Regions from separate parts of the Cellulomonas sp. NPDC058312 genome, predicted to be linked through region 3. Evidence: predicted binding sites of a transcription regulator. Region 3 holds the regulator's gene; each other region holds the start of a gene.
The links. The regulator Rex, encoded in region 3, represses fermentation and respiration genes when NADH is low (regulators of the CRP and FNR family bind a similar motif). The targets are predictions, from matches to a motif close to CTTGTGAANNNNTTCACAAG.

Region 1: a site for Rex is predicted at 5,512-5,531, ahead of pflB (formate C-acetyltransferase). Genes of this name have one in related genera too.
Region 2: a site for Rex is predicted at 6,694-6,713, ahead of adhE (bifunctional acetaldehyde-CoA/alcohol dehydrogenase). Genes of this name have one in related genera too.

What each region holds. Positions count from the first base shown of each region.
Region 1 covers NZ_JBHVZE010000002.1:650,762-658,716, forward strand. Annotated here, with positions in the region: gene ACFVXN_RS07505 (3-hydroxyacyl-CoA dehydrogenase NAD-binding domain-containing protein) at 1-2,223, shown strand, start outside; gene pflA (pyruvate formate-lyase-activating protein) at 2,234-3,121, opposite strand; gene pflB (formate C-acetyltransferase) at 3,216-5,483, opposite strand; gene dxs (1-deoxy-D-xylulose-5-phosphate synthase) at 5,623-7,509, opposite strand; gene ACFVXN_RS07525 (GuaB1 family IMP dehydrogenase-related protein) at 7,647-7,955, shown strand, end outside.
Region 2 covers NZ_JBHVZE010000003.1:82,488-90,442, reverse strand. Annotated here, with positions in the region: gene ACFVXN_RS09365 (adenylate/guanylate cyclase domain-containing protein) at 1-60, shown strand, start outside; gene ACFVXN_RS09360 (multidrug effflux MFS transporter) at 174-1,436, shown strand; gene ACFVXN_RS09355 (pyridoxal phosphate-dependent aminotransferase) at 1,482-2,768, opposite strand; gene ACFVXN_RS09350 (molybdopterin oxidoreductase) at 2,973-3,095, opposite strand; gene ACFVXN_RS09345 (hypothetical protein) at 3,229-3,783, opposite strand; gene adhE (bifunctional acetaldehyde-CoA/alcohol dehydrogenase) at 3,904-6,627, opposite strand; gene ACFVXN_RS09335 (hypothetical protein) at 6,948-7,316, shown strand; gene ACFVXN_RS09330 (hypothetical protein) at 7,313-7,819, shown strand; gene ACFVXN_RS09325 (glycoside hydrolase family 65 protein) at 7,902-7,955, opposite strand, start outside.
Region 3 covers NZ_JBHVZE010000004.1:267,565-275,519, reverse strand. Annotated here, with positions in the region: gene ACFVXN_RS13840 (ABC transporter substrate-binding protein) at 74-1,423, opposite strand; gene ACFVXN_RS13835 (alpha-N-arabinofuranosidase) at 1,697-3,205, shown strand; gene ACFVXN_RS13830 (arabinan endo-1,5-alpha-L-arabinosidase) at 3,198-4,256, shown strand; gene ACFVXN_RS13825 (GNAT family N-acetyltransferase) at 4,434-4,994, opposite strand; gene ACFVXN_RS13820 (HAD family hydrolase) at 4,991-5,818, opposite strand; gene ACFVXN_RS13815 (glutaredoxin family protein) at 5,853-6,149, shown strand; gene ACFVXN_RS13810 (redox-sensing transcriptional repressor Rex) at 6,159-6,818, shown strand; gene ACFVXN_RS13805 (YceI family protein) at 6,928-7,482, opposite strand; gene ACFVXN_RS13800 (MarR family winged helix-turn-helix transcriptional regulator) at 7,616-7,955, shown strand, end outside.

The sequences.
Region 1 (7,955 bases), on a different contig from region 3:
CCCGAGCAGTCGTCGTCCACCGCCCCGCAGCAGCCCGCCGCCCCGCCCGCGGTCCCCGCGCCGCCCGCCGGCACCGCCCCGCCCGCCGGCACCGCACCGCGCGCGCACCTGCCGGGCGAGGCCGACGACCACGTCCTGCGCGTCCGGGCCGAGGACGTCACCCTGCCCGACGGCGGTGGGGTCCTCGCGGTGCTGACCCTCACGGCCACGGACGAGCGCCGGCCCACCACGCTCGGCCCGCGCGGTCTGGCCGTGCTGCGCGACGCCCTGCTCGCCGTGCGCGACCGCGCGGCGGCGGGCGAGGTCGCCGCGGTCGCCGTCACCGGCCGTCCGGGCTGCTTCGTCGCCGGGGCCGACCTGTCCGTGGCGCGCGAGCTGCGCGACCTGCCGGGGACCCGCGCGCTCGCCGAGGCCGGGCACGCCACGCTGCGGCTGCTCGGCGAGATGCCCGTGCCGACGTTCGCCTGGATCACCGGTCACGCCCTCGGCGGCGGGCTCGAGCTCGCCCTGCACTGCGACCACCGGGTCGTCGCCGCCGGAGTCCGGTCGCTCGGGCTGCCCGAGGCCTCGCTCGGCATCGTGCCCGGCTGGGGCGGGTGCTGGCTGCTGCCCCGCCTGGTCGGCCTGCCCGCGGCCGTCGAGCTCGCCGTCACCCGGCCGCTCGCGAGCAACCGCCTCACCACCGCCGAGCAGGCCGCGGAGATCGGGCTGGTGGACGCCGTGCTGCCCGCCGAGGGCCTCGCGGACGCCGCCCTCACCTGGACCGCGCGGACCCTGCGCGCGGGGGCCGCGACCGCTCGCCGCACCGCGCTCGTCCCCCCGCTGCCCGACGGCGAGCCGGACCCCGTGACCCGCGCCGCCGGCGTCCTGGACGCCCGGCTGCACGGGGCCGCGCCCGCGTACGCGCACGTGCTCGACCTGCTCGCCCGCGCGGGGACCCGCGAGCGGGAGGCCGGGTTCCGCGCCGAGGACGACGTCCTGTCGACGCTGCTGCTGTCCGACCAGGCCCGAGCGGCCCTGTACGCCGCCGGGCTCACCGGCCGCGGGCCGCGCCGCGCCGGCGCCTCCGACACCGCGGACGACACCGACCCGCGCCCCGTGCGCAGCGTCGGCATCGTCGGCGCCGGGCTGATGGCGGCCCAGCTCGCCGTCCTGCTCGGCTCGCGGCTCGGCGTCCCCGTGCACATGCGGGAGGTCGACGACGAGCGCGCCGCCGCCGGGCGGGACCGGGTGCGCGGGCTCGTCGAGCAGGCCGCCGCGCGCGGCCGGATGGCACCCGACGACGCCCACCGGCTCCTCGACCGCGTCCAGGTCGGGACCGACCTCGCCGCCCTCGCCGGCGCCGATCTGGTGATCGAGGCCGTGACCGAGGTGCTCGACGTCAAGCGTGCCGTCCTCGGCGAGCTCGAGACGCTCGTGCGGGCGGACTGCGTCCTGGCGACGAACACCTCCGCCCTGTCGATCACCGCCATGTCCGACGGCCTCGCGCACCCGGAGCGGGTCGTCGGCCTGCACTTCTTCAACCCCGTCGCGCAGATGCCGCTCGTCGAGGTGGTCGCCACCGCGTCGTCCGACGCCGTGGCCCTGGCGACCGCCGTCGACGTCGCCCGGCGCGCCGGGAAGACGGTCGTGCGCACCACCGACCGGCCCGGGTTCGTCGTCAACCGCGTCCTGCTGCGGATGCTCGCCGACGTGCTCGGCGCCGTGGAGGACGGCACCCCCGTCGAGGTCGCCGACGCGGCGCTGCGGCCGCTCGGGCTGCCGATGAGCCCGTTCGCGCTGCTGCAGCTCGTCGGCCTGCCCGTCGCCCGGCACGTGCTCGTCACCCTGCACGACGAGCTCGGCCCGCGGTACCCGCGCTCCCCCGGGCTCGACCGCCTCGTCGCCGACGGCCGCACCGTCGCCCGGACCGGCTCGTCGGGGCTCGGCGAGGTCGACCCGACGATCCAGGACGCGTTCGGTGAGCCCACCGGCAGCCGCGACCGGGCCGCCGTGCTGGACCGGGTCTCGCGCGGCCTCGCCGAGGAGATCGGGCTGCTGCTCGCGGAGGGCGTCGTGCCGTCCGCCGAGCAGGTCGACCTGGCGATGCTGCTCGGCGCGGGCTGGCCGGCCCACCTCGGCGGGATCTGCCCCTACCTGGACCGGTCGGGGTGGTCCGAGCGCGTGCTCGGCCGGCGGCTGCTGCCGCCCGGCGTGGCCGACGTCGGCGGGGTCGCGGCGTGAGGCGGACGGCTCAGTAGACCGTCAGGCCCCGCTCGCGGAACTGGTCGCGGACCCGGGCGACGAGCTCCGGGCTCGGCGGCTGCGTCTCGTCGAGCTCGTAGGGCATCCCGAGGGAGTCCCACTTGTCCCGGCCCATCTGGTGGAACGGCAGCACCTCGACGCGGGTGACGGTCGACAGCGTCGCGACGTAGTCGGCCACCGCGTCCACGTTCTCGGGGGCGTCCGTCAGCCCCGGGACCAGGACGAACCGGATCCAGATCTCGGTGCCGCTCGCGGCGACCCGGCGACCGAAGTCGAGCGTCGGCTGCAGCTCCCGGCCGGTGGTCTTCTTGTACGTCTCGGGGATCCCGGACTTCACGTCCAGGAGCACCAGGTCCAGGTCGTCGAGCATCGCGTCGGTGCAGTGCGCCCCGAGGTAGCCGGACGTGTCGATCGCGGTGTGCACGCCCAGCTCCTTCGCGCCCCGCAGCACGCGGGCGACGAAGGCCGGCTGCATCAGCGGCTCGCCGCCGGAGATCGTCAGACCGCCGCCGGTGACCTCGAAGACCCCCCGGTACCGGGCGATCCGGCGCAGCAGCTCCTCGGCGAGCACCGGCTCCCCGCGACGCATCTCCATCGTGTCGGGGTTGTGGCAGTACAAGCACCGCAGCGGGCAGCCGGCGAGGAACGTCGTCAGGCGCGTCCCCGGGCCGTCGACCGCGGTCACGAGCTCCCAGGAGTGCAGCGAGCCGAGCTCGCCGGCGCGCATCTGCGCGAACTTCTCGCTCCGGTCGGCGTCGCTGACCTCGAGCCCCGCCGTGCCGGCCGAGGAGCGGTGGTGCGAGCCGCCGACCAGCGGGACGCCGAGCTCGATCACCGGGGCGCCGCCGGCGCCGACGACGGTCTGGCTGCTGGTCATCTCGTGCTCCTCCGGGCTGCGGTTCGGTGCCGGTCGTGCGGGTGGCAGGCGCCCGCCGGGGACTGCTCTCCCCGGCGGGCGCCGCGCGGTGGGGTCAGAGCCCGCCGTGGAACGTCCGGGAGAGCACGTCGAGCTGCTGCTCGCGCGTCAGGCGGACGAAGTTCACGGCGTAGCCGGAGACCCGGATGGTGAGCTGCGGGTAGTTCTCGGGGTGCTCCATGGCGTCCTCGAGGGTGTCCCGGTTGAGGACGTTGACGTTCAGGTGGTACCCGGAGGACACGTTGTACGCGTCCATCAGGCCCACGAGGTTCGTCACCTGCTCGTCCTTGGTGCGGCCGAGGCCCGAGGGCACGACCGTGGAGGTCAGCGAGATGCCGTCCATCGCCTCCGAGTACGGCAGCTTCGCCACCGACATCGCCGAGGCGAGCATGCCGTGCGAGTCGCGCCCGTTCATGGGGTTGGCGCCCGGGGCGAACGGCTCGCCGGCGCGGCGGCCGTCGGGGGTGTTGCCCGTGGCCTTGCCGTAGACGACGTTCGACGTGATGGTCAGCACCGACTGGGTGTGCAGCGCGTCGCGGTACGTCTTGTGCCGGCGGATCTTCTCCATGAACGCCTTGACGATGCCCACGGCGATGTCGTCGGCGCGGTCGTCGTCGTTGCCGTAGGCCGGGAAGTCGCCCTCGACGACGTAGTCCGTCACGAGGCCGTCCTCGTCGCGCACCGGGCGGACCGTGGCGTACTTGATGGCCGACAGCGAGTCCGCCACGACCGACAGGCCGGCGATGCCGCAGGCCATCGTGCGCAGGATGGTGCGGTCGTGCAGCGCCATCTCGAGCCGCTCGTACGCGTACTTGTCGTGCATGTAGTGCACGCAGTTCAGCGCGTCGACGTAGGTCTCGGCCAGCCAGTCGAGCAGCTTGTCGTACTTCGCCGCCACGTCCTCGTAGTCCAGGACGTCGCCCTCGACGGGGGCGCTGACCGGTGCGACCTGCTTGCCGGTGATCTCGTCGCGGCCGCCGTTGATCGAGTACAGCAGCGCCTTGGCGATGTTGACCCGCGCACCGAAGAACTGCATCTGCTTGCCGACCCGCATCGGGGACACGCAGCAGGCGATCGCCGCGTCGTCGCCCCACGAGTTGCGGATCAGGTCGTCGGACTCGTACTGGATCGCCGAGGTGTCGATCGAGACCTGGGCGCAGTACTTCTTGAAGCCCTCCGGCAGGCGGTTGCTCCACAGCACCGTGAGGTTCGGCTCCGGGGCCGGGCCGATGTTGTAGAGCGTCTGCAGGAACCGGAACGACGACTTGGTGACCAGCGGCCGCCCGTCCTCGCCGATGCCGCCGATGGACTCGGTCACCCACGTCGGGTCGCCCGAGAACAGGTTGTCGTACTCGGGGGTGCGCAGGAACCGGACGATGCGCAGCTTGATGACGAAGTCGTCGATCAGCTCCTGCGCGAACTCCTCGGTGATCGCGCCGGAGGCGAGGTCACGCTGCAGGAAGACGTCGAGGAAGGTCGAGGTGCGGCCCAGCGACATCGCCGCGCCGTTCTGCTCCTTCACCGCGCCCAGGTAGGCGAAGTACAGCCACTGCACGGCCTCGCGGGCCGTCGTCGCCGGCTTCGAGATGTCGTAGCCGTACGTCGCGGCCATCCGCTTGAGCTCGTTGAGCGCGCGGATCTGCTCCGCGTTCTCCTCGCGGTCGCGGATGATGTCCTCGACCGACGGCTCCATGTCGAGCTCGTGCCGCTCGAGGCGCTTGGCCTCGATCAGCGCGTCCACGCCGTAGAGGGCCACGCGGCGGTAGTCGCCGATGATCCGGCCGCGGCCGTACGCGTCGGGCAGGCCCGTGATGAGGTGCGAGGAGCGCGCGGCGCGCACGTTCGGGGGGTACACGTCGAAGACGCCGTCGTTGTGCGTCTTGCGGTACAGGCTGAAGATCTTGGCGACCTCGGGGTCGACGTCGTAGCCGTAGGTCTCGAGGCTCTTCTCGACCATGCGCCACCCGCCGTTGGGGATCATGGCGCGCTTGAGCGGGGCGTCGGTCTGCAGGCCGACGATCAGCTCGTTCGGCTCGTCGATGTAGCCCGCGGGGTGGGAGACGATCGTCGACGGGGTGTGGTTGTCGATGTCGTAGACGCCCTTGGCCCGCTCGGCCGGGAACATCGCGCTGAGCTTGGCCCAGACACCGGTCGTGCGCTCCGTCGGGCCGGCGAGGAACGCCGAGTCGCCGGTGTAGGGCGTGTAGTTGCGCTGGATGAAGTCGCGGACGTCGATCCCGTCGCACCAGGGACCGGTGACGAACCCGGCCCAGGCGTCGGCGGCTGCGTCGGTGCCGGTCTGGGGTACTGCTGTGGTGGACATCTGATGCTCCCTCGCTGAGTGCGTCGTACTAGTGACGCTATTCACGAGGTCATGGGATGTCTTGGGACCTACGGCCCGGCTGCGGCCCGACCAGCCGGAACGCCACGTGACGCCGCTCACGCCCTGCGCACGGCAGGCGTCAGGCCGGCGCGCCCAGGGCGGCGAGCACGTCCGCCGCGACGTCCGGCGCGGTCAGGCGCAGCGACGTCAGCAGCTCGTCGCGGCTCGCGTGCTCGAGGAACGCCCGCGGCACCCCGAACGTCTGCACCGGCACGGCGATCCCGGCGTCGCGCACCCGCTGCGCCACCGCCGAGCCGATCCCGCCCTCGCGCACCCCGTCCTCCAGGGTCACCGCGTGATCGTGCTCGCCGACCAGCTTGACCAGGGCCGCCGGGACCGGCAGCACCCAGCGCGGGTCGACGACCGTCACGCCGAGCCCGTGCGCAGCCAGCAGGTCGCCCAGCGCCAGCGCCGTGCCCGCCATCGACCCCACCCCGCACACGAGCACTGACCGCGACCGCGCGTCCGCGCCGGGGTGCCGCGCGAGGACGTCCACGCCGTCCACCTCGTCCACCCCGGGCAGCGGGTCCACGAGCGCCCCCTTGGGGTACCGCACGACCGTCGGCGCGTCGTCGACGTCCACCGCCGCCCGCAGCGCCGAGCGCAGCGTCTCCTCGTCCCGCGGCGCCGCGAGCCGCAGCCCGGGGACCACCCCCAGGAGCGCCAGGTCCCACATCCCGTTGTGGCTCGCGCCGTCGTCGCCGGTCAACCCCGCCCGGTCCAGCACGAACGTCACGCCCGCACGGTGCAGCGCGACGTCCATGAGCACCTGGTCGAACGCGCGGTTCAGGAACGTCGCGTACACCGCGACCACGGGGTGCAGCCCCGCGAACGCCATGCCCGCCGCGGTGGTCACCGCGTGCTGCTCGGCGATGCCCACGTCGAACGTCCGGTCGGGGAACTCCGCCGCGAACGGCGCCAGACCCACGGGGTTCAGCATCGCGGCGGTCAGCGCCACCACGTCGGGCCGGCGGCGGCCGATCCGGACGATCTCGTCGGCGAACACCCCCGTCCAGCCGAACCGCGACGGCGCGACCGGCAGACCCGTCTCCGGGTGGATCTGCCCCACCGCGTGGAACCTGTCGGCGACGTCCTGCTCCGCCGGGGTGTACCCGCGGCCCTTCTCGGTGATGACGTGCACGATCACCGGACCGCCGAACGCCTTCGCCCGTTGCAGCGCGAACTCCACCGCGCGCGTGTCGTGCCCGTCGACCGGACCGACGTACTTCAGCCCGAGGTCCTCGAACATGCCCTGCGGGGCGACGACGTCCTTGATGCCCTTCTTGAGGCCGTGCAGCGCGTCGTACGCCACCCGCCCGGGCGGCCCCGACCGGCGCAGCGTCCGCTTGCCCCAGGTCAGCACCGTCTCGTAGCCGCGCGTCGTGCGCAGGGCGTCGAGGTGCAGCGCGAGCCCGCCGATCGTCGGCGCGTAGGACCGGCCGTTGTCGTTCACCACGACGACGAGGCGCCGGTCCGTGCCGTCCGCGACGTTGTTCAACGCCTCCCAGGCCATCCCGCCCGTCAGCGCGCCGTCCCCCACCACCGCCACGACGTGCCGGTCCGTGCGGCCCGCGAGCGCGTTCGCCCGCGCGATGCCGTCCGCCCAGCTCAGCGACGTCGACGCGTGCGAGTTCTCGACCACGTCGTGCGGCGACTCCGCGCGGCTCGGGTAGCCCGACAGACCGCCGCGACGCCGGAGCCGGGCGAAGTCCTGCCGCCCCGTCAGCAGCTTGTGCACGTACGCCTGGTGGCCGGTGTCGAACACCAGGGTGTCGCGGGGCGACTCGAACACCCGGTGCAGCGCCAGCGTGAGCTCGACGACGCCGAGGTTCGGCCCGAGGTGCCCGCCCGTGCGCGAGACCTGGTCGACCAGGAACGTGCGGATCTCGCCCGCCAGCGCCCGGACCTGGCCGTGCGACAGCGCGCGCACGTCCGCCGGGGAGCCGATCCGCTCCAGCAGCCCCATGTCCTACCGCCCGTCGCCCTCGTCCGCGCGGCTCGCGTCCGAAGGGGCCACTTTACGGGCCCTGCGCGTCGCGAGCACTGCGGGACCCGGTCGTACGGCGGCTCCGGGTAGCATCTGGTGGAAAGGGGAACCCACCTATGCGCTTCCTGCCCGGGCACGAGCCCACCTCCGACCTCACGTACGGCGACGTCTTCCTCGTCCCGTCGCGTTCCGAGGTCGCCTCCCGCTTCGACGTGGACCTGTCCGCGCCCGACGGCACCGGCACGACCATCCCGGTGGTGGTCGCGAACATGACGGCCGTCGCCGGCCGCCGGATGGCCGAGACGGTCGCCCGGCGCGGCGGAATCGCGGTGCTGCCGCAGGACGTCCCGACCGAGGTCGTCGCCGACGTCGTCGCGTCCGTCAAGGCCAAGCACACCGTGGTCGAGAGCGCCGTCGTGGTGTCG
Region 2 (7,955 bases), on a different contig from region 3:
CCGGCCCGCGAGCTCGAGGGCATCGGCACCCTGGCCCCGGTCCGCCTCCGCACCACCTGACCCACCCCCACCCCACCACCCACCCTCCGCGCGTCCCGCGAGGGCGGGGCGGGAGCGGGGCGGGGTCGAATCGATTCGCTGGCTGCGCGGGTCGCGTGGGAACATCGGACAACATGAGCACCGGCGAGCCACCCACCCCGGGTACCCCCAGCACCACCGAGCCGGTCTTCCGCCCGAACGCGAAGTACGTCCTGCTGCTCGGCGTGATGACCGCGCTGCCCGCGGTGACCACCGACATCTACCTGCCGTCGCTGCCCGACGTCGCGCGCGAGCTCGACACGAGTCCTGCGGCCGCGCAGCTCACGATGACCGCCATGCTGATCGGCGGCGCCGTCGGGCAGCTCGTGATCGGGCCGCTGTCGGACCGGTTCGGCCGGCGCAAGCCCGTGCTCGTGGGCGTCGCCCTGCACGTCGTGACCTCGCTGCTGTGCGCGATCGCCCCGGCGATCATCCCGCTGATCGCGCTGCGCACCCTGCAGGGGTTCTTCAACGCGTCCGCGTCGGTGATCGCGATGGCGGTGATCCGGGACCGGTTCGTCGGCCCCGACGCGTCCCGGCTGCTGTCCCGGCTGATGCTGGTCATCGGCGTCGCGCCGCTGTTCGCCCCGAGCGTCGGCGGGCTGATCGCGGGGGAGTTCGGGTGGCGCGGGGTGTTCGTCGCCCTGGCGCTGTACGGCGCGGCGCTGTGGGTGGTGGTGTTCTTCCGGCTGCCCGAGACGCTGCCCGCGAGCCGGCGGATCGCCTCGACCGGCGGCGCGTGGCGCGGGTACCGGGTGCTGCTGCGGGACCGGCACTTCGTGGCGCTGGCGGTGCTGCCCGGCCTCGGCCAGGCGGTGCTGATGAGCTACGTCGTCGGGTCGCCGTTCGTGCTGCGCGAGGGGTTCGGGCTGAGCGCCAACCAGTTCGCGCTGGTGTTCGCGGTGAACGGCATCGGGCTGGTCGGGGGCGCGCAGGTCAACGCCGCCCTGGTGCGGAAGTTCGCGCCCATCCAGATCATCCGCACCGCCCTGCCCGTGTCGTTCGCGTGCACCGTCCTGCTGCTGGTGCTCGCGGTGACCGGCGCGGGCGGGCTGCCGGCGCTGCTGGTCGCGCTGTTCCTCATCATGTCGCTGGTCAGCTTCACGCCGCCGAACGCCTCGGCGATCGCCCTGTCCCGGCACGGCGAGCGCGCGGGCACCGCCGCGGCGTTCATCGGGTCGCTGCAGGCCGGCGTCGCGGGCGTGGTCAGCCCGCTGGTGGGCGTGCTCGGCGAGGACGCGGTGGCGATGTCGACCGTGATGGCCGGTGCGGCAGCCGGTGCGCTGCTGGTGCTGGCGCTGGCGACCCCCGCGTACCGCCGCGGCGGCTGGACCCAGGCGGAGCACACCCGGCGCTGACCGGTGCCCACCGGCGTTGACCGGCGCGGGCGGGCGGGCCTGCGGTCAGACGGTGAGCGCCGCCAGCCGGTCCACGGCCGCGCGCAGCACCGGCTCCTGCTTGACGTAGGTGAACCGCACCGCGGTGCGCAGGGCCGCGTCGGCGGCGGAGCCGGGGTGCGTGAACGCCCCGACCGGCACGCCGACCACGCCCGCGAGCCCGGGCAGCGCCCGGCAGAGGTCCGCGGCGTCCCGCAGCCCGTGCCCGGCGAGCGGCCCGGACAGCAGCGCCGCGGCGTCCGCGACGACGAAGTACGTGCCCTGCGGCCGCACCACGGTGAACCCCGCCGCGGACAGTCCCGCGCTCAGCAGGTCGCGCCGCGCGGCGAGCGAGTCGCGCAGCCCGCGCACGTAGCCCGCGTCGGGACCGTCGGTGGTCTCCAGGTCCAGCGCGTGCGCGACGGCCGGCTGGAAGGGGGCGCCCGAGGTGTAGGTCAGGAACTGCTTGACCGCGCGCACGGCGTCGACCAGCGGCGCCGGGCCCGTGACCCAGCCGATCTTCCAGCCGGTGAACGAGAACGTCTTGCCCGCGGACGAGATCGTCAGCGTGCGCCCGGCGGCGCCCGGCAGCGTGGCGAACGGCACGTGCTCGGCGCCGTCGTAGGTGAGGTGCTCGTAGACCTCGTCGGTGACGACCAGCACGTCGTGCCGCTCGGCGACCTCCGCCACGGCCGCCAGCTCCTCGCGGGTCAGCACCGCGCCGGTCGGGTTGTGCGGGGTGTTTAGCAGGATCACGCGGGTGCGGTCGGTGACGGCGGCCCGCAGCGCGTCGGTGTCCAGCCGGAACCCGCCTGCGGTCGCGACCAGCGGCGCGGTGGTGTGCCGCGCGCCGGCCAGCGCGATCACCGCGGCGTACGAGTCGTAGAACGGCTCCAGGGTCAGCACCTCGTCGCCCGGCTCGGTCAGTGCCAGGAGCGCGGCGGCGACGGCCTCCGTCGCCCCGGTGGTGACCAGCACCTCCGTGCCCGGGTCGACGGCGAGGCCGTAGTGCCGCAGCTGGTGGGCGGCCACGGCGGCGCGCAGCTCCGGCGCCCCCGGCCCCGGCGGGTACTGGTTGACGCCCGCGGCGATCGCCTCGGCGGCCACGCGCTTGACGGACTCCGGGCCGTCGACGTCGGGGAAGCCCTGGCCGAGGTTCACGGCCCCGGTGCGCGCGGCGAGCGCGGACATCTCGGCGAAGATCGTCGGCCGCGGCACGCCGTCCGCGCCGAGCAGCCCGGTGGCCCGGGCGGCGTCGCGCCACCGCCCCGCGGGCGCGGCCGGGGCGGGGGCGTGGGGGCTGGTGCTGCTCATCGCGGTCCGTTCTCCAGGAGACCCGAGGAGCCTACCCACCCACCCGCTCCGCCCCCTCCCGTCCCACGAGAGGTCACGACACGCGGGAGCGCGGATCCCCGGGCCCGCGTGTCGTGACCACTCGTGGGGGTGTGGGACGCGCGCGGGGGTGGGGCGCGCGGTGGGGTGCGGCGCGGGCGCGGGGCGCGCGCGGTGGGGGGCAGGTCAGAGGGCGCCGGAGGCCGCGGCGAGGCCGCCGAGGACCAGGAGGGCCAGCGAGCCCCACGCGCACGCGATCCACCACGGCACGTGGTGCCGGGTGCGGGTGCGCGGGTGCTGCGTGGTCATGCTTGTGTGATCGGCAGCACGTCGCGCGGCTTGAACCCTGCCGGGGTCGCTCCTGCGGGTGACGTCTGCGCGGGGCGCCCGCGCCCGACTCGCCCGCGCCGGACTCGCCTGCGTGGTCTGTGCGCGGCCCCGGTCAGCCCTGCTCGGCCTGCTGCACCTGGTCGGACAGCTCCTGGACCTGCTGCGCGAGGCGGTCGAGCCCCTCGGCGGTGGTCGCGTCGACCTGCCCGGACGCCTGGTCGAGGGCCGCGCGCGCGGTGTCGAGCGAGCTGCGGGCGGCGTCGAGCTGCTCCTGGGTGGCGGCGCCGCCCTCGGTGCGGGCCTGCTCGAGGGCCGCGGTGGCGTCGGTCATCGCGGTGCTCGCCTGGTCGAGGGCACCCTGGGTCGCCGTGCGGGCGGTGGCGTCCAGCTCGCCGAGGCGGGCGGAGACGTCGTCGACGGTGGCGCGGGCGCTCTCGACGCTCGCGCGGGCGGAGTCGGCGAGCTCGCCCAGCCGGTCGGCGGCGTCGCGGGCCGAGTCGACGGCGGACTGCGCCTGGGACGTCGCCTCCTGGACCTCGGCACACGCGCCGAGGAGGGCCGTGGCGGCGAGCAGCGCGGGGACGGCCAGGGCGGCGCGGGCGCGGCGGGACGGCGACGTCCGGGCGTGCGGGGTGCGGGTCGGCAGGGCGGTGCGGCGGGTGGTCATCTCCAGGCCTCCTCGTCGGGGACGGTCAGTGTGGCAGGTGCACCTGGGAGCACGCAGAAGAGCGCCCCGCCCGCGGTGGTCCGCGGGCGGGGCGCTCGGCGAGCAGCGACCCTCAGGGGGTCAGGAGGCGCTGGTGGCGCCGTCCTCGGCCGGGGCCCCCGCCCCGGCGGGCGCGGCGACCGCGCCCTGCTGCTCGCGGCGGCCCCGGACCTCGGTGACGGAGGTGCCGTAGTAGGCCGCAGTCATGATGTCCTTCATGTCCGCACGCATCGGCATGCGGGGGTTCGCGGGAGCGCACTGGTCCTCGTACGCGCCCATCGCGACCTCGTCGAGCCGGGACAGGAAGTCCTGCTCGTCGACGCCCTGCGCCTGGAAGGACGACGGGATGCCGACCTTCGCGCGCAGCGCCTCGATGGCCAGGGCGTAGGACTCGACGCCCTGCTCCGGGGTCTCGGCCGGCAGGCCCAGCATCTGGGCGATCTGCTGGAACCGCTCCGGCGCGACGTAGTGCTCGTACTTCGGCCAGCTGGTGAGCTTGGTCGGGATCTTGCCGTTGTACCGGATGACGTGCGGCAGCAGCGTGGCGTTCGTCCGGCCGTGGACCAGGTGGAACGTCGAGCCGATGACGTGCGCCATCGCGTGCACGATGCCCAGGAACGCGTTCCCGAACGCCATGCCGGCGATGGTGCCCGCGTTGTGCATCTTCTCGCGGGCGTCCTTGGTGGCCGGGTCGGCCGGGTCGCCGTTCACCGACTGCGCCAGGTTGTCGAAGATCAGGCGGATCGCCTGGAGCGCCATGCCGTCGGTGAAGTCGTTCGCGTAGACCGCGACGAACGCCTCGGTGGCGTGGGTCAGGGCGTCGAAGCCCGAGTCGGCGGCGAGCGAGCGGGGCATCTTCGCGGTGAGCACCGGGTCGATGATCGCGACGGTCGGCGTCAGGGCGTAGTCGGCCAGCGGGTACTTCTTGCCGGCGTCGGGGTCGGAGATGACCGCGAACGGCGTGACCTCGGCGCCGGTGCCCGAGGTGGTCGGGATGCAGACGAGCTTGGCGAGCTCGCCCAGCGTCGGGAACTTGAAGGCGCGCTTGCGGACGTCGAAGAACTTCTGCTTGAGGTCCGAGAACACGATCTCGGGGTGCTCGTACAGCAGCCACATGACCTTGGCGGCGTCCATCGGCGAGCCGCCGCCGAGCGCGATGATCGTGTCGGGACGGAAGTGGCGCATCTGCGCGGCACCGGCCTGGACGGTCTTCACGGAGGGCTCGGGCTCGACCTGGTCGATGATCTGCAGCGCGACCTTGTTGGTGCGCCGGCCGAGCACGTCGATGATCTTGTCGACGAAGCCCAGCGTGGTCATCGTGGCGTCGGTGACGATGGTGACGCGCTCGACGTCGGCCATGTCGGACAGGTAGCGGATGGCGTTCGGCTCGAAGTACGTCTTGGCCGGGACCTTGAACCACTGCAAGTTGTTGTTCCTCCGGCCCACGCGCTTGATGTTGACGAGGTTGATCGCCGACACGTTGTTCGACACCGAGTTGTGGCCGTAGGAGCCGCAGCCGAGGGTGAGGGACGGGATGAAGGCGTTGTAGATGTCGCCGATGCCGCCGAGCGAGGACGGGGCGTTCGCGATGACGCGGATGGCCTTGACGCGGTTGCCGTACTCCTCGGTGAGCGCGTCGTCCTGGGTGTGGATGGCGGCGGAGTGGCCGAGGCCGTCGAACTCCACCATCTGCTCGGCGAGCTGGATGCCGTGCTCGGTGGACGTGGCGCGCAGCACCGCGAGGACCGGGCAGAGCTTCTCGCGGGTGAGCGGCTCGGCGGGGCCGACGCCGGAGACCTCGGCCAGGATGATCGAGGTGTCGGCGGGGACGGTGAAGCCGGCCTGCTCGGCGATCCACTGCGGCGACTTGCCGACGACGGTGGGGTTCAGCTTGGCGTCGGCGCAGTTCTTGCCCTTGGCCTCGACGCCGAAGATGAACTTCTCGAGGAGCGCCTTCTCCTTCTTGGACGCGCGGTACGCGTGCAGGACCGCGAACTCGTCGAGCGCGGTGTCGTAGATGACGTCGTCGATGATGACGGCCTGCTCGGAGGCGCAGATCATGCCGTTGTCGAACGACTTGGACAGCACCACGTCGTTGACCGCGCGCTTGAGCTTGGCCGACTTCTCGATGTAGGCGGGGACGTTGCCGGCGCCGACGCCGAGGGCGGGCTTGCCGCAGGAGTAGGCCGCGCGGACCATCGCGTTGCCGCCGGTCGCGAGGATGGTGGAGACGCCGGGGTGGTTCATGAGGAGGCCGGTGGCCTCCATCGACGGGGTCTCGACCCACTGGATGCAGTGCTCGGGGGCGCCGGCGGCGACCGCGGCGTCGCGCACGACGCGGGCGGCGGCGACGGACGACTGCTGCGCGTTCGGGTGGAACGCGAAGATGATCGGGTTGCGGGTCTTCAGCGCGATGAGCGACTTGAAGATCGCGGTGGACGTCGGGTTGGTCACCGGGGTCATCGCGCAGATGACGCCGACGGGCTCGGCGATCTCGGTGATGCCGTTGATCTCGTCGCGGCTGATGACGCCGACCGTCTTGAGGGCGGCCATCGAGTTGGTGACGTGCTCGCAGGCGAAGATGTTCTTGACGGCCTTGTCCTCGAAGACACCGCGACCGGTCTCCTCGACGGCGAGCTCGGCCAGGTGGCCGTGCTGGTCCAGGGCGGCGACGGCGGCCTTCTTGACCAGGCGGTCGACGTCCTCCTGGGTGAAGTGCGCGTACTCCGCCAGCGCCTTGGTGGCGCCGGCGACCAGCTGGTCGATGGCGGCGGCTGTGCCGGTGTCGGTGCTCGTGGTGCTCACGGGGGCTCTCCCGAGGGTTCCGATGGGGTGGGGTGGAGGGCTCCGTCGACCTCACGAGAAGACCGTATCGAGAAACTTTTCACAAAGTCTGGGACCGGAGTCCTGCGGACGTAGGTCCCGGGGTGCGGTCGGGCCCGCGGGGTCGCGCGACCGGTCGCCCGACGCCCGACGGCCGGCGCGCCGGATCGTCCGCTTGTGAGATGAAATGGCACGTCCGTGGCTTTTGCGGCATTGGTGAACATGGTCATCCGGCGCATTGCGGGAATGTCCCGGAATGCCGCTAGGGTGCTCGGGTCCCCGCCCGTGACCAGGAGGAACCCGTGCCCAGCCTGCAGGAGTCCGCGCAGAGCCTCATGTCCCTGGACGGCGCCGTCGCCTTCGCCGTCGTCGACCACACCAGCGGCATGACGCTCACCACCGTGAATGCCGTGCCGTTCGACATCGAGCTCGCCGCCGCGGTCGCGACCGAGGTCGTCCGGGCCCAGATGCGCGCGATCGACCAGCTCGGGGGTGAGCAGCTCGTGGACGACATCCTCATCACCCTGTCCGGCCAGCTGCACCTCGTCGTGATGAGCCGCGACCCCCGCTTCGCCGGGCTGTTCTCCTACCTCGTGCTCGACCGGGAGCGGGGCAACCTCGCGCTCGCCCGGCACCGGCTGCGCGCCGCGGCGGCCGACGTCGAGCTGTGACCCGGGCCGTGTCCGGCGTCGACGGCCTGCTCCGCGCGCTGGACGGCGTGCTGCCGCTGGACGCGCGCGTCGCCTGGGTCCCGGCGGACGGGCACGCGACGGCAGGCGCGCGGCTTCCCGCCCCGGTCGCCGACCTGCTGCCCGGGCTCGCGCAGATGCTGCGTCGCGCGGACGGCGTCGCGCCCGACGGCCGGGCGCGGCTGCTCCTCGAGACCGCCGACCGCACCCTGCTGGTCTGGGGCCTCGGTGAGGACGGGATCCTGGCGGTCGACCTGCGGCCGGACAGCAACGTGGCGCTGCTGCGCCGGGGGGTCGAGCCCGCGCTCGCCGCGTTCGTCGCCGACCGGCCGGCGCCCACCCGGCACCGGCGCGCGGTCCGGGCCGCCGGAGCCGTGCCCGACGCGAGTCCCGGCACCGCGGGCGAGCGCCCGGACGACCCCGACGCGCCCCCGGCCGACCTGCCCGGCACGATCTCGCTGCGGTACCTGGTCCAGGTCACCTGAGGTCCCGCGCGACGAGGCCCGCCGACCCCGGACGGGGTGGCGGGCCTCGGTCGTGCAGTCCGAACGGGTCGGTCCGGTGGGGTCAGTCGTGCGCGCCCGGCGGGGGCGTCAGCACCGTGGGGTGGTCCGGCACGGT
Region 3 (7,955 bases):
TTCGCGGGTGCCCCCGCCGGTGCCGGGCGCTGGTCGTGCGCGCCCGGCACCGTCGGGGAGGCCGGGGGTGGGGTCAGGCCCCGCCGCCCGCCATCTCGGCGTTGGTGTTGGACTCGTCGAGCAGCGCCTGCATCTTGGGCTGGACCTCGGCGAGGTAGTCGGCGGCGGTCTGCTTGCCGTCGAGCACCGGCTGGATGTTCACCCAGAGCTCGTCGTACCACTGGGCGCCGTAGGTGTACGCGGCGGGCATCGCGCGGCCGTAGTCCTCGACGATGTCCAGGAACTCCTGGCGGTTCGCCGGCTCGGCGTCGGGCGCGGCGGCCCACTCGGCGGCCATGTCCTTGAGGTTCGGGACCTGGATGTTCGCGTCGACCAGCGTCTGCTGGGCCTCGGCGTCGGTGGACAGGTACGTCGCGAGCTGGACGGCGGCCTCCGGGTTGGAGGTGGTGTTGGAGACGCCGATGCCGAGGCTCCCGACCCAGGTCGCGGACTCGCCGGTGGAGCCGGCGGGCCAGGGGATCAGGTCGTACTCGAAGTCCAGGTCGTTGTAGACGCTGACGTCCCACGGGCCGACGGGGAAGAAGCCGATCTCGCCGGCCATCCACCGCTGGTAGGTGTCGAGCGTGGCGGCCTCGGACGAGCTCGGGGTGACGCCGTCGACGTTGGTCAGGTCGGCGAAGTACTGCAGCGCCTCGGCGAACTCGGGGGTGTCGACGGTGACCTCGGTGCGGTCCTCGTTGGTCCAGTCGCCGCCGTTGCTCCAGACCAGCGACTGCACGTTCCACTGCACGTTGAGGCCGGTGCCCCACTGGTCGAGCGCGCCGTCGCCGTCGGTGTCGACGGTGAGCTGCTTGGCGATGTCGCGGAACTCGTCGAGGGTGAGCGGGACGTCCTTGTCGGGCAGCGGGATGCCCGCGGCCTCGAGCATGGTCTTGTTGTAGCCGAACGCGAACGGGCCGACGTCCTTGGGCAGGCCGTACAGCGCGCCGTCGGGGGTGCCCTGGAGGGTGCCGTCGAACCGGTAGGAGTCGACGCCGTACTCCCAGATGTTGTCGAGGTCGACGCCGGCGTCCTCGACCTGCTGGGTGATGTCCATCAGCACGCCGGACGCGACGTAGGACTGCAGGTTGGCCTGCTCGATGTAGAACACGTCGGGCACCTTGTTGCCGGACACGGCGGCCTGGAGCTTGGTGGCGTACTGGTCCGCGTCGGTGACGGTCATCTTCACCTCGACGCCGGTGTCCTCGGTGAACTTGTCGATCGCGGCCTGGTAGGCGGCCTTCTCGTCGGCGCCGCCGCGGAACATGAACGTCAGCGCGTCGCCGTCGCCGTCGCCCTCACCGCCGCCGCCGGAGCTGCACGCGGTCAGGGCGAGGGCCCCGGCCAGGACGAGGGCCGCTGCCCGGAGAGTCTTCGTGGTCATTGCGCCATTGCCTCCACTCGTGGTTCGGCGAGGTCGAGGGCGCGTCGGGCAGCCGTCGTCGGCTGGCCGGGGGTGCGGGTCGGCTCTGACCTCGTGGTTCTACATCGTTGAACTACAACGTTGGAGAGAGTGGCACGGGTCACGTCGTCCGGTCAAGCAACGGTTTGGTCACGGCGCGACGGTGCTGATCGGGCGGGTGTTGACGGCGTCGCACCCACCGGGCACGATGGCTCTACAACGATGTAGAGGCTTGTCAGCGAAGGAGCTGCCCGCATGCCCACCGTCACCCTGACCATCGACCCCGCGTTCCGGGTCGGTCCGGTCCGCCGCCGCACCTTCGGGGCGTTCGTCGAGCACCTCGGCCGGTGCGTCTACACCGGCATCCACGACCCCGAGCACCCCTCCGCCGACGCCGACGGGTTCCGCCGCGACGTCATCGAGCTCACCCGCGAGCTCGGCGTCTCGTCCGTCCGGTACCCCGGCGGCAACTTCGTGTCCGGCTACCGCTGGGAGGACGGCGTCGGCCCCCGCGACCAGCGCCCCCGCCGGCTCGACCTGGCGTGGCACTCCACCGAGCCGAACCTGGTCGGCGTCGACGAGTTCATGCGCTGGACGCGGGCCTCCGGCACCGAGCCGATGATGGCCGTGAACCTCGGCACCCGCGGTGTCCAGGAGGCGCTCGACCTCCTCGAGTACTGCAACGTGCGCGGCGGCACCGCGCTGTCCGACCAGCGCCGGGCCAACGGCGCGCCCGACCCGTACGGCATCCGGATGTGGTGCCTGGGCAACGAGATGGACGGCCCCTGGCAGATCGGCCACAAGACCGCGCACGAGTACGGCCGGCTCGCCGCCGAGACCGCCCGCGCCATGCGGATGATCCAGCCCGACCTCGAGCTCGTGGCCTGCGGGTCCTCGGGCGTGCCGATCCCGACGTTCGGGCAGTGGGAGCAGACCGTCCTGTCCGAGACGTACGAGTACGTCGACATGGTCTCCGCCCACGCGTACTACGCGGAGGAGGACGGCGACCTCGGGTCGTTCCTGGCGTCGGCCGTCGACATGGACCACTTCATCGACTCCGTCAGCGCGGTCGCCGACGGCGTCCGGGCGCACAAGAAGGTCGCCAAGCGCATCCACATCTCGTTCGACGAGTGGAACGTCTGGTACCAGAAGCGCGCGGAGTCGGTCCCGCCGTCCGGCGACGACTGGCCGGTCGCCCCGGTGCTGCTCGAGGACAGGTACAACGTCGCGGACGCCGTGGTCGTGGGCAACATGCTCATCTCGCTGCTGCGGCACACCGACCGGGTGCACTCCGCGTCGCTCGCGCAGCTGGTCAACGTGATCGCCCCGATCATGACCGAGCCCGGCGGCCGGATCTGGCGCCAGACGACGTTCCACCCGTTCGCGCAGGCGTCCAGGTACGCCACCGGCGAGGTGCTCCAGGTCGCGGTCGAGGCCCCGACCTACGAGACCGCGAAGCACGGCGACGCCCCGCTGGTCGACGCCGTCGCGACCCGCGACCCCGAGACCGGCGCCGTCGCGCTGTTCGCCGTGAACCGGTCGCAGACCGAGACGGTCACCCTCGAGGTCGACACCCGGTCGATCCCCGGGCTGCGGGTCGTCGAGGCGACCACGCTGTCCAACCCCGACCACACCTGGTCCGCGACCGCCGACGACGACACCTCGGTGCTGCCGCGCGCCAACGACTCGGCCGCCATCGACGGCGGCCGGCTCACCGTCCAGGTGCCGCCGGTGTCCTGGAACATGGTCCGGCTCGGTGCCTGAGACCACCCGCCCCCACCGCCGCCGTCGACGGGTCGCCCTCGTCGCGGCGGCGGTGGTCGTCGTGCTCGTGGCCGCAGGGGGCGTCGCGATCGCGGTCCTGGGTCGTGCCGGCGGCCCGCCCGTCGCCACCGCGCTGCCGGTGGCCGGCGACGTCGCCGTGCACGACCCCGCGCTGGTCGCCGGCGCGGAGGGCGAGCCCTGGTACGTCTACTCCACCGGCGACGCCCGCGAGAACGCCGGCGCGATCCAGGTCCGGCGGTCCACCGACGCGGGCGCCACCTGGGAGTACCTCGGGACCGCGTGGGGGCCGTCCGACTCGCCCCGGTGGGCGCAGGAGGCCGTCCCCGGCGTCACGAACTACTGGGCGCCCGAGCTCTACGAGCACGACGGCACCTGGTACCTCTACTACGCGGCGTCGACGTTCGGGTCCAACCGCTCGGTGATCGGCCTGCGGACCAGCCCCACCCTCGACCCGGAGGACCCCGACTACGGCTGGGTCGACCGCGGCGAGGTCTGGCGGTCCGAGCCCACCGACGACTACAACGCCATCGACGCCGGGATCGTCGAGGACGCCGACGGCACGCCCTGGATGGTGTTCGGGTCGTACTGGTCGGGGATCCAGGTGGTCGAGCTCGCCTGGCCCGACGGACTGCCCGTCGCCGGCGCCGAGCCGCAGCCGCTCGCGTCGCGGCTCAGCAGCCCGCACGCGATCGAGGCCCCGTACGTCGTGCCGCACGACGGCTGGTTCTACCTGTTCGTGTCCCAGGACGCGTGCTGCCAGGGCGTCGACTCGACCTACACGATCGCCGTCGGCCGCTCCCGGGACGTCACCGGCCCGTACCTCACCCGCGACGGCACGGACCTGCTGGTCGACGGCGGCGACGTGCTGCTGTCGACCGACGGCGACGTCATCGGTCCCGGCGGCCAGAGCGTCTCCCGCGGGGTGCTGGCGTTCCACTACTACGACGGCGCCACCGGCGGCACCCCCACCCTGGCCCTCCGCGAGCTCGCGTGGGACGAGGACGGCTGGCCGGTCCTCACCACGGACTGACCCCGCACCCCCGCACCCCCGCACCCCCGCACCCCCGCACCCCCGCACCCCCGCACCCCCTCCGCCGAGATGGCAGCGCCCGCCTGTGCCGGCACCCCGGACCGCAGGCGAGAGATGTCATCTCGACGAGGGGAGGCGGGGGTGCGGGGGGAGGGGGGAGAGGGGTGCTGGGGGTGGTCAGAGGGGGTGGTGCAGGACCTGGTCGTGGTGCTGCTGGGTGCCGACCTGGAAGGTGCGGGTGCCGACCGGCGTGAAGCCCGACCTCAGGTAGAAGCGCTGCGCGCGGGTGTTCTCGCCGTTGACGCCCAGCCAGACGCCGGCGGCGCCCCGCGATCGGGCGGCGTCGAGGCTCGCGGCCATCAGGGCGTCCGCGACGCCGCCGCCGTGCCGGCCGGGCAGGACGTAGCACTTGCTCAGCTCGACGGTCGGGCGCAGCGGGACCGCGGCGGCGACGTCGGCGGCGGACGGCTCGCCCGCGACCAGCATCGTGTAGCCGACCAGCTCGCCGGCGTCGTCCGCGACGAGCAGGTCCCGGTCGCCGTCGGCCAGGTAGGCGGCGAACCGGTCGGGCGTCAGGTGCGCGGCCACGAACGCCGCGTGGTCCGCGGGGGTGGACGACGGCGGGCAGGCCAGCGGGAACGTCACGGCGGCGAGGGCGGCCAGCGCGGGGACGTCGGCGGCACCGGGCCGGCGGACCGCGACCGGGCTCACGCCCTGCCCCGGTGCGCCCGTGCTCACACCCCGCCCCAGCGCGACCGGATCCGGCGCCGCACGGCCCGGATCGCGAGGCCGACCACCCACGCGGACCCCGCGACGGTGGCGGCGTCCACCCCGCGGCGGGTCGCGTTGCGGCGGCCGCGGAACTCGCGGACCGGCCAGCCGACCTCGGCGGCGTGCTTGCGCAGCCGGCCCTCGGGGTTGATCGCGCACGGGAACCCGACCTCGGACAGGATCGGCACGTCGTTCAGGGAGTCGCCGTACGCGAACGACCGCGACAGGTCGAGGCCCTCCTTCTCGGCGAGGGTGCGCACCGCGGCGGCCTTGGCCTCGCCGTGCAGCAGGTCCCCGACGAGGCGGCCGGTGTAGAACCCGTCCGTGTGCTCGGCGATGGTGCCCAGCCCGCCGGTGGTGCCGAGCCGGCGGGCGATGATCTCGGCGATCTCCACGGGCGTGGCGGTCACCAGCCAGACCTCGTGGCCCGCGCGGATGTGCTGGTCCAGCAGCCGCTGCGTGCCGGGGAAGATCCGCAGCGACAGCACCTCGTCGTAGACGTCCTCCGCGATGGCGACGAGCTCGGCGACGGACCGGCCGTGCATGATCTCGAGCGCGCGGGACCGGACCTCGTCGATCTGCTGGCGGTTCTCGCCGAACGTCAGGTAGCGGATCTGGTGCACCGCGAACCGCACCAGGTCGGCGCGGCGGAAGAAGCCCCGGCGGTACAGGCCGACGGCGAGGTGGAACGAGCTCGCGCCGCGGATGATCGTGTTGTCGACGTCGAAGAACGCGGCCACCTTGCCCGGCTGCGCGGGGTCCCCGGGGGTGGGTGCGATCGGCTCGGGCACGCCGCCACTGTAGTCAGATGCCTAGGCTCGTGCCGTGCCGACCTCCGATGTCACCCCCGGCCCCGCCCCGCGCACCGTGCTGTACGTCCGCGCGGGCTGCCACCTGTGCGACGCCGCCCGCGAGGTGGTGGCGCGCGTGACCGCGTCCCGGGGCGAGACGTGGCGGGAGGTCGACGTCGACGCGGGCGGCACCGCGGCCGACGGGCGACCGCTCGCGGCGGCGTACGGGGAGCTGCTGCCGGTCGTCGAGGTGGACGGTGCACGCGTCGGGTACTGGGAGATCGACGCGTACCGCCTGGCGGACGCCCTCGCGGGGCCCCCGACCGCCTAGTCTGTGCAGGTGCGTGCCCTGCCGCCGACCACCGTCGCCCGCCTCCCGGGATACCTGCGCTCCCTCGGCGGTCTCGCGTCCGAGGGCGCGAGCACCACGTCCTCGGAGCAGCTCGCCGAGCTGGTGGGCGCGTCGCCCGCGCAGCTGCGCAAGGACCTGTCGTACCTGGGGGCCGGCGGCCGGCGCGGTGTCGGCTACGAGGTCGACCACCTGCGCAAGCAGATCGCCCAGGCGCTGGGGATGACGCAGGAGCGCAACGTCGTCATCGTCGGGATCGGCAACCTGGGGCACGCCCTGGCGACGTACTCGGGGTTCGCGGACCGCGGGTTCGTGCTGGTGGGCCTGTTCGACGCGGACCCCGACGTCGTCGGCACGACCGTCGGCGGGCACCGGGTGCAGCACGTCGACGGGCTGGAGGACGTGATCGCCGCGGCGGACGCGAGCATCGCCGTGGTCGCGACCCCGGCGTCCGTCGCGCAGGCCACGACCGACCGCCTGGTGGCGGCGGGCGTCACGGGCATCCTCAACTTCGCGCCGCGCACCGTGCGGGTGCCGGACGGCGTCGACGTCCGCGAGGTCGACCTCGGCTCGGAGCTGCAGATCCTCGGCTTCCACGCCCGTCAGCGGTCGACCCGGCCCGAGGACGCGGCCCCGGCCGACCCGGCCTGACGTCGCGCGGCCCGGGCCGCGCGGTCCCGGGACGGAAGAAGGGCCCGATCGCGGCAGGGGGTGCGCGATCGGACCCTTCGGCCCGGGTGCCCCGTCAGGGGCGTCGAGGTCAGGCGGCCTTGATGGCCGAGACCTCGAGGTTGATGACGACCTTGTCGCTCACCAGGACGCCGCCGGCCTCGAGGGCCGCGTTCCAGGTGATGCCGAACTCCTTGCGGGAGATCGTCACGGAGGAGGAGAAGCCGGCGCGCTGGTTGCCGAACGGGTCGGTGGCCGCGCCCCCGAACTCGGTGGCCAGGTCGACGGACTTGGTCACGCCGTTGATGGTCAGGTCGCCGGTGACGACGTAGTCCTCGCCGTCCGCGCGGACCGCGGTCGAGGCGAAGGTCCACTCGCCGAACTTCTCCAGGTCGAAGAAGTCGGCCGACTTCAGGTGGCCGTCGCGGCCCGCGTCGCCGGTGTTGATGGTCGACGGGTCCAGCGCGGCGGTGACGCCGGAGAGCGTGAGGTCCTCGGCGACGGTGATGGTGCCGGAGGTCACCGCGACGGTGCCGCGGACCTTGGAGATGCCCGCGTGGCGGACGGTGAAGGACGCCTCGGTGTGCGAGGGGTCGATCGTCCAGGTGCCGGCGGTGAGGGCGGTGGGGAGCGTGGTGGTCGACATGCGGTGCCTCCTGCGAAGGTTGAAGCGTCAACTGCGGTTAGTTGAGATTTCTACTACAGTGTGGGGAGCGACGCAAGGGCTGTGGGACGATCAGCGACCCACGTCACAGCGCGCCCCCAGGAAGGACACGTCGATGACCGCCACGACCAGCACCCCCGGCCCGACCCGCGAGCCGCGGGCGCACGACGACGTCCGCTGGCTGACCGCCGACGAGCAGCGCGCGTGGCGGGCCTGGCGGGACGGCGCCGCGCGGCTGCTCGACATCCTCGGGCACGAGCTGGAGCAGGACTCCGGCCTGTCGCTCGGGGAGTACGAGGTCCTGGTCCGGCTGTCCGAGGCGCCCGGCCGCACCCTGCGGATGTCCGAGCTCGCCGGTGAGCTCGCCCACTCCCGCAGCCGCCTCACCCACACCGTCCGCCGGATGGAGAACGCCGGTCTGGTCGAGCGCGCCCCCTGCCTCGAGGACGCCCGCG